3 regions of the Enterobacter cloacae complex sp. HYC042_NIDB genome follow, and region 2 is predicted to be linked to each of the others. Evidence: predicted binding sites of a transcription regulator. Region 2 holds the regulator's gene; each other region holds the start of a gene.

What was found. The regulator CRP, encoded in region 2, controls carbon source genes, mostly activating them, when cyclic AMP is high. The targets are predictions, from matches to a motif close to ATGTGANNNNNNTCACAT.
Region 1: OKF39_RS16935 (YfcZ/YiiS family protein) is a predicted target of CRP. The motif match lies at 2,483-2,500, and genes of this name have one in related genera.
Region 3: cdd (cytidine deaminase) is a predicted target of CRP. The motif match lies at 1,860-1,877, and genes of this name have one in related genera.

The regions. Positions count from the first base shown of each region.
Region 1 is NZ_CP109650.1:3,543,777-3,547,368, reverse strand. Features, by position in the region: gene mlaA (phospholipid-binding lipoprotein MlaA) at 156-908, shown strand; gene fadL (long-chain fatty acid transporter FadL) at 953-2,233, opposite strand; gene OKF39_RS16935 (YfcZ/YiiS family protein) at 2,606-2,890, shown strand; gene fadI (acetyl-CoA C-acyltransferase FadI) at 3,137-3,592, shown strand, end outside.
Region 2 is NZ_CP109650.1:4,502,422-4,506,013, forward strand. Features, by position in the region: gene OKF39_RS21630 (IS4 family transposase) at 1-1,173, opposite strand, end outside; gene OKF39_RS21635 (OsmC family protein) at 1,307-1,711, opposite strand; gene crp (cAMP-activated global transcriptional regulator CRP) at 2,023-2,655, shown strand; gene OKF39_RS21645 (YccS/YhfK family putative transporter) at 2,713-3,592, shown strand, end outside.
Region 3 is NZ_CP109650.1:3,348,338-3,351,929, forward strand. Features, by position in the region: gene OKF39_RS16045 (type 1 glutamine amidotransferase) at 1-528, shown strand, start outside; gene OKF39_RS16050 (CidA/LrgA family protein) at 719-1,114, shown strand; gene OKF39_RS16055 (CidB/LrgB family autolysis modulator) at 1,111-1,806, shown strand; gene cdd (cytidine deaminase) at 1,936-2,820, shown strand; gene sanA (outer membrane permeability protein SanA) at 2,947-3,592, shown strand, end outside.

The DNA of each region.
Region 1 (3,592 bases), 960 kb from region 2:
GCTGAGATCAGAGTCACGGTGATTACTGCCCGTAACTGTACTCATAGACATCGGTAAACGTGCTGTTACAATCACTTGCACGTTTTCAGACGGAGCGCCAGATGCTCCGTTACGGATGGCAATCAACGATAGCCATACTGAACAGGGAGATATTTATGAAACTTCGGCTGTCGGCGCTTGCGCTGGGCGCGACGATGCTTGTGGGCTGCGCCAGCTCCGGGGAGCAAACGGGACGCTCCGATCCTCTCGAAGGATTTAACCGCTCTATGTATAGCTTCAACTACAACGTGCTGGACCCGTATGTGGTTCGCCCGGTGGCAGTAGCATGGCGCGATTACGTTCCACAGCCCGCGCGTAACGGGTTAAGCAATTTTACCAGCAACCTCGAAGAGCCTGCGGTGATGGTCAACTATTTCCTGCAGGGCGATCCGTATCAGGGGATGGTGCACTTTACGCGCTTCTTCCTGAACTCCCTGCTGGGTATGGGTGGTTTTATCGATGTTGCAGGTATGGCAAACCCGAAACTGCAGCGTGAACAGCCGCACCGTTTCGGCAGTACGCTGGGGCATTATGGTGTCGGTTACGGTCCTTACGTCCATCTGCCGTTCTATGGCAGCTTCACCGTGCGTGATGATGGCGGCGATATGGTCGATACGCTGTATCCGGTTCTGTCGTGGCTGACCTGGCCGCTGTCGGTGGGTAAATGGACGGTGGAAGGGATTGAAACCCGAGCGCAACTGCTCGATTCAGACGGCCTGCTGCGCCAGTCGTCCGATCCGTACATTATGGTGCGTGAAGCGTACTTCCAGAATCATGACTTTATCGCCAACGGCGGCAAGCTGAAGCCGGAAGATAATCCAAACGCGAAGGCAATTGAAAACGAACTTAAAGATATTGATTCGGAATAAATAAAAAAGGTGAGCAACGCTCACCTTTTTTGATCCCTGCGCGATTAGAACGCGTAGTTGAAGTTAGTACCGAACAGCCAGGCTTTACCTTCAGAGGTAAATTCGTACGGGCCTTCCTTGAAGGTCACTTTCTGGCCATGCATATAAGATACGCCCGCATCGACAGAAGCATTCTCGTTGAACGCGTAGGTTGCACCAGCACTCACCCAGAAGCGGTCCTGATCCGGAATGGAAATGGAGCGCTTATCAGCCGGTACCGGGCTGTCATCGAATGCGATACCGGTACGGAATGTCCAGTTATCATCCATATAATAGGTGGTACCCAACGCAATGCGATAGGCGTCGTGGAAGCTCTCGTCCTTATAGAACAGCGTTTGACCGTTGGTGCCGGTCGCTTTCAGCTCCTGGAACTGGCTCCAGCTGGTATAGGCCAGGCTATAGTGAATAGCCCACTGTGGCGCTACGCGGTTGTAACCCGAGACTTCCCACATTTCTGGCAGATGCAGTGACAGTGAGCCAGGGACAGTTTGACCGGAAGTCCCCCACGGGATAGTGGTACCCGCACCAGGGACCAGGCTGTTGACCGGCGTCAGGATGCCGCTCTTGTAATCGCCGTCGAAGTCAATTTTTACTTCGGAACGATAGGTCAGGCCCCAGCGGTTGTTTTTGTCCAGCTCGTACAGAATACCGGCGTTCCAGCCATAGCCCCACTCATCGCCCTTCAGGCTGGCAATTTTGTTGCTGTTTTTCGGCAGGCGAGCCGTTTGTTCACCGGCGTAACGCTCAATTTTTGCATCGGCGTAGACGGCATCAAAGCCCAGACCGAAGCTCCAGCTGTCGTTCAGACGATAAGCACCGCTCAGGTTCAGGTTTAGCGTTGTCAGGTCTGTTTTACCGCCGTATTCGCCTGCCGGGTAGTTGTTGTTGAACTCGGTAGCAAGGCCATAGTTAGACGTGACGGATGCGCCCCAGCCAAATTGTTCATTGATTGGTGCAACGAAGTGCAGGTTAGGTACCCACGCCGTTGGCGCAATGTTATCTGCTTTCAGGCTCGCACCAGAAGGTGACGTGCCGGAAATGTTGACATCAGGATCGATATACACCGCACCAGCAGAGAAGGTCGGGCGATCGAACATCATGATTAATGCAGGGTTACGGCTTGCGTTACCCGCATCATCAGCGATTGCACCTTCCCCTGAATACGCGCGGCCAAGGCCAGAGGAAGAAAATTCGTTTAGCTGAAAGCCCGCTGACCAGGCGGAAGTAGAGACGATTGCCACTGCGACTGCCAGCGCAGTCTTGTTGAACAGGGTTTTCTGGCTCATGACCATAACCTCATTGAGTTATTTTTATTCAATAATTGTTACATACCGTAACAGGAGCGCGAAGTGTAGGGTCTGAGGTATGACAGACAAATCAGACCAGTGGCCAGAGTATAGGTCCGACCAGCCTGAATGTTGCAAGTTTGTTTATTAATATTTTCAAACATGTTTCTTGAAACGAGATCTGGTTGGCAAAATTGTGACCATCGCGGCGCACTCAAAAGGGTGGTTTTTGTTTTAGATCATTTTTTAGTGTGATATCGGTCACTTATCCGATTTTGCGCCATTAACGGCTGGAGAGAGCCAGCGCTGGGGCGTAAAATATCAGCATCGTGTTTATCTCGCGCGCTGCGCGAATACAGAGGAAATTGAGCTATGAGTAAATGCAGTGCTGATGAAACCCCGGTTTGCTGCTGTATGGATGTTGGCACCATCATGGACAACACCGATTGCACCGCGTCTTACAGCCGTGTGTTCACCAACCGCGCCGAAGCCGAAGATACGCTGGCCGCGCTGAGCAAGCGCGCGCGTGATGTGGAGTCCGATCCGTGTGAAATCAAATCTACCTTCACGGAAGTGGACGGCGGCGTGAAGCTGGATATCGACTTTGTGTTTGCCTGCGAAGCTGAAACGCTGATTTTCCAGCTCGGTCTGCGTTAATCCTTTTTGCCCGGCGGCGCTTCGCTTGCACGGGCCTACGATCGTGTAGGCCGGGTAAGGCACCGTCGCCACCCGGCAACAAACCGCACAATTGCCTCTGCCATGCAGGGGCATTTTCTTTTTCTTCTCTGTGTTTTACCTCGCATTTTTAAGCTTCCCCGATTGGCTGAATGTAAAAAAATGGTTAAGACTGTTATCAGGTCAGACCACTTTATAGTCATGTAAAATTTTTCACAGGGGAAGGTTATGAGTCAGGCATTACCGCTAATCACCCGACAAGGTGACCGCATTGCCATTGTCAGCGGTCTGCGTACGCCGTTTGCACGTCAGGCGACGGCGTTTCACGGTATACCGGCTGTCGATCTGGGGAAAATGGTAGTGGGGGAGATGCTGGCTCGCAGCGAAATTCCGCCTGAGGTCATCGAACAGCTGGTCTTCGGCCAGGTGGTGCAGATGCCTGAAGCCCCTAACATTGCGCGTGAGATTGTTCTCGGTACCGGCATGAACGTTCATACCGATGCCTACAGCGTTAGCCGCGCGTGCGCGACCAGCTTCCAGGCGGTAGCAAACGTGGCGGAAAGTCTGATGGCGGGCACCATTCGCGCCGGGATCGCAGGTGGCGCCGATTCTTCCTCCGTACTGCCGATTGGCGTCAGTAAAAAGCTGGCCCGCATTCTGGTGGATGCTAATAAAGCCCGCACC
Region 2 (3,592 bases):
TGCCTCCATGACCATATTACTGTACTCTTTTCCCAGCTTTTTCATCTCGTTACCTATATTCAGCCGCCTCACTTTTCCAGGTTCATGCCGGAGCACTTCTTCTGCCAGACTCAGGTAAGACAGCACCCGCCTGTGCCTGATACTGCTTGCCTGATAATGCCAGTGTAAACACTGCCTTTCTGCCCTGTAACCTGCCAGCCACATCACCAGACTTGCCATCGCCGCGACCATATTCAGCACTTCCAGTCGCCCTTTTCCCTGGCTCCGGCTCAGCCTCAGACCGAACCCGAAGCGTGGGCTTTTGTCGTCCCGGAAGTTTTGTTCTATCTGCATTCGTCGGCTGTACAGGGCCATTATCTGGTGCGGTTCCAGCCCTTCTGCATTACTGAACAGCAGCCAGGGCTCCCGCGCACTGCTGCGGTGTTCCCGCTGTGTTTTTGGCATGCCTCCCTTTCCGCGACGCCCTGCCTCCGGGCGTTTGTGCAGATAAAACCGGCCGTAACAGGGGATACGGTGTTTACGGGACAGGACACCGTAACCCACGCAGACCGGTTGCCCGGTAGCCTCAAGCTCGCTGATTTTCATCCACTTTTTATCTCCGTCCAGCCGGAAGCTGATACAGCCCCTGACTCTGCCAGTGAAGCTCCAGCCCAGCTGACTTACATGCCGGAACCAGTCTGTCCGAAAGCCGGCATCCGTAAGGATGGTAATGGCTTTATCTTTCGGGATGGCAGCATGCAGGCGGTCAAGGAAGCGGCACTGGACATCACTGTTCTGCGCCAGCTCTGCGGGGACAACCTCACTCATAAGCGGAAGTGAACGACCATTACAGACCAGGCTTGCCCGCAGAAGATGCCAGTTCCTGTCATGCCAGCCGGTCCAGTCGACAGCGATAACGCAGAAGGGCATCAGGGAGGTGATGGTATGTGTGAGCAGGTGCTGAATGCGGGGAATATCACGGTGAAGGGCGGCATTACCCAGGGCACGGTCAACACGTTTAATTTTATTTTTGACGTGCGCCCTGCCGGGAAGGGTTCGCCCCAGGCTGGTCAGGGTCAGGGATGCGCCGTGGGTGAGCGCGACGGCCATGGAAACAAGGACATTAACCCGGAAGCTGTGAATGTCAGATAAAGACGCGGAGAAAAATTTCTGGCAGACTGTCTGTAAAGGCACGATGAGGTCTCTTCTGATTTGTTAGCGCAACCAGTAGATCACACTTCATCGTGCTTTTCATTTTTCTGGGGAACCCTCAGCCCCGTGGGAGAGGGTTAGGGTGAGGGCATCAACACGCACGATGCCCCAATAATTAAGCCTCGATCACTTCATACGAATGGGTGATTTTTACCGCTTTCTCCAGCATTAACGCCACAGAGCAGTATTTCTCCGCAGAGAGATCCACCGCGCGTGAGACCGCCGCGTCTTTCAGTTCTTTCCCGGTGACAACAAAGTGCAGATTAATGTGGGTGAACAGGCGTGGCGCCTCTTCGCGACGTTCTGAGGTGAGTTTAACCTCGCAATCCGTCACGTCATGACGGCCTTTTTGCAGAATCGACACCACGTCAATCGCGCTGCATCCGCCTGCCGCCATCAGCACCATTTCCATTGGGCTTGGGGCTTTATCGCCGGAGTTACCATCCATCAAAATCTGGTGTCCTGATGCGGACTCGCCCAGGAACGTTAAACCTTCAACCCACTTCACGCGCGCTTGCATATTCATTAACTCCAACGTTGCATTTTTGGTGACAGATTACGCGTGCGTTACATTTCTCGCAATGGAAGGCGACCTGCATCATGCTGAAGCGAGACACCAGGAGACACGCGGCAAAAGCTATGCTAAAACACTCAGGATGCTACAGTAATACATTGACGTTACACATGTATGCAGAGGACATCAAACTTTACTGGCTGCGAAACGTTACGACAGCCGACTTCCCAGGGTATGGGTAAGAATTCGATTGCAACCCCAGAGTCCGGATGCATCTGATGACTCTGGTGACAGCTTATAACAGAGGATAACAGCGCATGGTGCTTGGCAAACCGCAAACAGACCCGACTCTCGAATGGTTCTTGTCTCATTGCCACATTCATAAGTACCCATCGAAGAGCACGCTGATTCACCAGGGTGAAAAAGCGGAAACCTTGTATTACATCGTCAAAGGCTCGGTGGCAGTGCTGATCAAAGATGAGGAAGGCAAAGAGATGATCCTTTCCTATCTGAACCAGGGCGATTTTATCGGTGAACTGGGCCTGTTTGAAGAAGGCCAGGAACGTAGCGCCTGGGTTCGTGCAAAGACAGCATGTGAAGTGGCTGAAATTTCTTATAAGAAATTCCGTCAGCTGATTCAGGTTAACCCTGACATCCTGATGCGTCTTTCTTCCCAGATGGCGCGCCGTCTGCAGGTGACGTCAGAGAAAGTGGGTAACCTCGCCTTCCTGGACGTGACTGGCCGTATCGCGCAGACTCTGCTGAACCTGGCGAAACAGCCAGACGCGATGACCCACCCGGACGGCATGCAAATTAAAATTACCCGTCAGGAAATCGGTCAGATCGTCGGTTGCTCCCGCGAAACGGTGGGCCGTATTCTGAAAATGCTGGAAGATCAAAACCTGATCTCCGCCCACGGTAAAACCATCGTGGTTTACGGAACCCGTTAATCCTGCCTAAACGGCGTGCCATCGCGAGGTGTCACGCCGTTTTTGTCTCTATTCCCCATGTGGCGCAGGCTGATCTATCACCCGGAAGTTAACTACGCACTACGACAAACGCTGGTGCTGTGTCTTCCCGTGGCCGTGGGCCTGATCCTGGGACATCTTCAGCAGGGCCTGCTGTTTTCTCTCGTCCCCGCCTGCTGCAACATTGCCGGTCTGGACACGCCCCATAAACGCTTTTTCAAACGTCTGATAATTGGCGGCTCGCTGTTTGCTGGCTGTAGCCTCGCGGTGCAGCTTCTGCTGGCTCGCGATATTCCCCTGCCGCTGATCCTGACCGTGCTGGCGATGACCCTCGGCGTCACCGCCGAAATCAGCTCGCTCCATGCCCGGCTGCTTCCCGCGTCACTCATTGCGGCCATCTTCACCCTGAGCCTCGCCGGTAATATGCCCGTGTGGGAGCCGCTGCTGATCTACGCCCTCGGCACGCTGTGGTACGGGCTGTTTAACTGGTTCTGGTTCTGGCTGTGGCGGGAGCAGCCGCTGCGCGAATCTCTGAGCCTGCTCTACGTGCAGCTTGCGGATTACTGTGAAGCCAAATACACCCTGCTCACCCAGCATACGGATCCGGAAAAATCCTTACCGCCATTGCTGACGCGCCAGCAAAAGGTGGTAGACCTGATAAGCCAGTGCTATCAGCAGCTGCATATGCTCGCCGCCAACAAGAACCACGAATATAAACGGCTGTTGCGCACCTTCCAGGTGGGGCTGGATCTTCAGGAGCATATCTCCGTTAGCCTTCACCACCCGCAGGAGGTGCAAAAGCTGGTTGAGCGCAGCCATGCCGAAGCGGTGATCCGCTGGAACGCACAAACCGTCTCCGCGCGCCTGCGGGTGCTGGCCGATGATATTCTCTACCACCGCTACCCCACGCGCTTTAACA
Region 3 (3,592 bases), 1.2 Mb from region 2:
ACCACGCTTGAGGAATGCCCCTGGTTTGATGCGCAGGCGGAAAAGGCACTCATCAGCCGCGCGATAGAGGCAGGTAAAACGGTGTTAGGCGTTTGTCTGGGCTCACAGCTTATCGGCGAAGCGCTGGGCGCAGCGTTTTGCCACAGCCCGGAAAAAGAGATCGGCAAATTTCCCGTCAGGCTCACAGATGCAGGCAAGGCGAACCCGCTGTTTGAGGACTTTGGCAGCGTGCTGAACGTCGGTCACTGGCATAACGATATGCCTGGGTTGACGCCGCAGGCTAAGGTTCTGGCTTACAGCGAGGGTTGTCCCCGCCAGATCGTGCAATACAGCGAACGGGTTTACGGTTTCCAGTGCCATATGGAGCTGACGCCGGAGGTGGTAGAGTTGCTGATTGAGCATTCGCAGAATGACCTCCGCCGTGCGGGTGAATTCCGTTTTGTCGAAACGGCGGAAAAACTCCGCTCGCATGATTATCGCGAAATGAACCAGGTGCTGTTTTCTTTTCTCGATAGACTGACCGCCTGACGCTGATGCCTTCTCTGGCGCGTGACTTCGCCAGCGCAATCCCTTTCCTCTAAACTGTAGCCTGCACCAGTAAGGTAATACCGGACGTTCCATTCCGGAATGTCTGGTATGCTCAAAATTCATGATGTGATCCGTGGCACATTTTTAGGTTTAATTGTATGATGAATGCGTTTCAGCAAGGACTATCACCATGAGCAAATCATTGAACATTATCTGGCAATATCTGCGCGCATTCGTCCTGATTTACGCCTGCCTGTATGCCGGCATTTTCATCGCGTCGCTGCTGCCCATCACCATTCCCGGCAGCATTATCGGTATGCTGATCCTCTTCGTTTTACTGGCGCTGCAAATTCTGCCTGCAAAGTGGGTCAATCCAGGCTGCTTCATTCTTATCCGCTACATGGCGCTGCTGTTCGTGCCTATCGGTGTGGGCGTCATGCAGTATTTTGATTTGCTCAAGGCGCAGTTCGGCCCGATTGTCGTTTCCTGCGCGGTCAGTACGCTGGTGGTTTTCCTGGTGGTGAGCTGGAGTTCTCATCTGGTACATGGAGAACGTAACGTGGTCGGGGAGAAAACAAAAAAATGATGGCTAATATCTGGTGGTCACTGCCGTTAACCCTGCTGGTATTCTTCGCCGCGCGCAAGCTTGCCGCACGATTTAAAATGCCCTTGCTGAACCCCCTGCTGGTGGCGATGGTGGTGATTATTCCCTTCCTGCTGCTCACCGGCATTCCTTATGAGCGTTACTTTGCAGGCAGCAAAATTTTAAACGACCTCCTGCAGCCCGCCGTTGTCGCGCTTGCCTTTCCTTTATACGAGCAGCTGCACCAGATCCGCGCACGGTGGAAGTCCATCATTACTATCTGTTTTGTGGGAAGCCTGGTGGCGATGATCACCGGCACGTCGGTGGCGCTGTTGATGGGGGCCTCCCCGCAAATTGCCGCCTCTATCCTGCCTAAATCAGTGACCACGCCTATCGCGATGGCGGTAGGCGGCAGCCTCGGCGGTATTCCAGCCATCAGCGCGATGTGCGTGATTTTCGTCGGTATTCTCGGCGCGGTGTTTGGCCACACTCTGCTGAACGGGATGCGTATTCACACCAAAGCAGCGCGCGGGCTGTCGATGGGCACCGCCTCGCACGCGCTGGGTACCGCCCGCTGCGCGGAGCTGGACTATCAGGAAGGGGCGTTTAGCTCGCTTGCGCTGGTGATCTGCGGGATTATCACCTCCCTGCTCGCCCCGTTCATTTTCCCGCTGATTCTGGCGGTGATGGGCTAAAATTTGCGATGCGTCGCGCAAATTTCATTTTGATTTCATAAGTTGCATACATAATGAGATGTGGATCACATATAAAGGCCTTGCGGCTCCGTAAACTACCGATCCATTAACCTTTATGAGGCAAACGCCATGCACCCACGTTTTCAAGCTGCCTTCGCTCAGCTTGCAGAGAATTTGCAGTCAGCCCTGGCTCCCATTCTGGCAGATGCACATTTCCCCGCCCTGCTGACGGCGGAGCAGGTCACGGTGCTTAAACAGGCAACCGGGCTGGATGAAGACGCGCTGGCTTTCGCACTGCTGCCCCTGGCTGCCGCCTGCGCCCGGGCCGATCTTTCCCACTTCAACGTCGGCGCCATCGCGCGCGGCGTCAGCGGAACCTGGTACTTCGGCGGGAACATGGAGTTCCTCGGCGCAACCATGCAGCAGACCGTTCACGCCGAGCAGAGCGCCATCAGCCACGCCTGGCTGCGCGGTGAGAAAGCCCTGAGCGCCATCACCGTAAACTATACCCCGTGCGGCCACTGCCGCCAGTTTATGAACGAGCTGAACAGCGGGCTGCAGCTGCGCATTAACCTGCCGGGCCGCGCGCCGCACACGCTGGGCGATTACCTGCCTGACGCCTTCGGCCCGAAAGATCTTGAGATTAAAACGCTGCTGATGGACGAGCAGGATCACGGTTTCGCCCTGTCCGGCGATGACCTGAACCAGGCGGCCATACGCGCGGCGAACAAGAGCCACACCCCGTACAGCAACTCCCCGAGCGGCGTGGCACTGCAGTGCCGCGATGGCCGTATCTTCACCGGCAGCTATGCGGAAAACGCCGCGTTTAACCCAACGCTGCCGCCGCTGCAGGGCGCACTCAACCTGCTGAGCCTGAACGGCTACGATTATCCGGACATTCAGCGTGCCGTTCTGGCCGAAAAGGCCGATGCGCCGCTGATTCAGTGGGATGCCACCGCCGCAACGCTCAAGGCGTTAGGCTGCACGACGATCGACCGCGTCCTGCTGGCGTAAACCTTCCGGCGGACAGAAATGTCCGCCACGTTGCTGAAAAACCCCTCAGTTGAGTCGCTGTTTCTTGCGCTAACCAGGCGGGTAAAGTAGCCTGAGTTAAATTTCATCCACGAACGAGCCATCTTCATGTTAAAGCGCGTTTTTTACAGCCTGTCTGTCCTGGTCGGCATACTGCTGTTTATCGTGCTGGGTCTCGACCGCTGGATGAGCTGGAAAACGGCCCCCTATATCTTTGATGACCTGCAGGACCTGCCCTATCGTCAGGTGGGCGTGGTGCTCGGCACCGCCAAGTATTACCGCACAGGGGTGATCAACCAGTATTACCGCTACCGTATTCAGGGCGCGCTGAACGCCTACAACAGCGGCAAGGTAAACTACCTGCTGCTGAGCGGCGATAACGCGCTGCAAAGCTATAACGAGCCGGTGACGATGCGGAAGGATTTGATTGCCGCAGGCGTGGACCCTGCCGATATCGTGCTCGACTACGCCGGGTTCCGCACCCTGGACTCCATCGTGCGCACGCGCAAAGTCTTCGATACCAACGACTTCATCATCATCACCCAGCGCTTCCACTGCGAGCGCGCGCTGTTTATCGCCCTGCACATGGGCATTCAGGCCCAGTGCTACGCGGTGCCGTCGCCGAAAGATATGCTGAGCGTGCGCGTCCGCGAGTTTGGTGCCCGCTTTGGCGCCCTGGCCGATCTGTATATCTTCAAACGCGAACCGCGCTTTTTAGGCCCTCTGGTGCCCATTCCGGCGATGCACGAAGTGC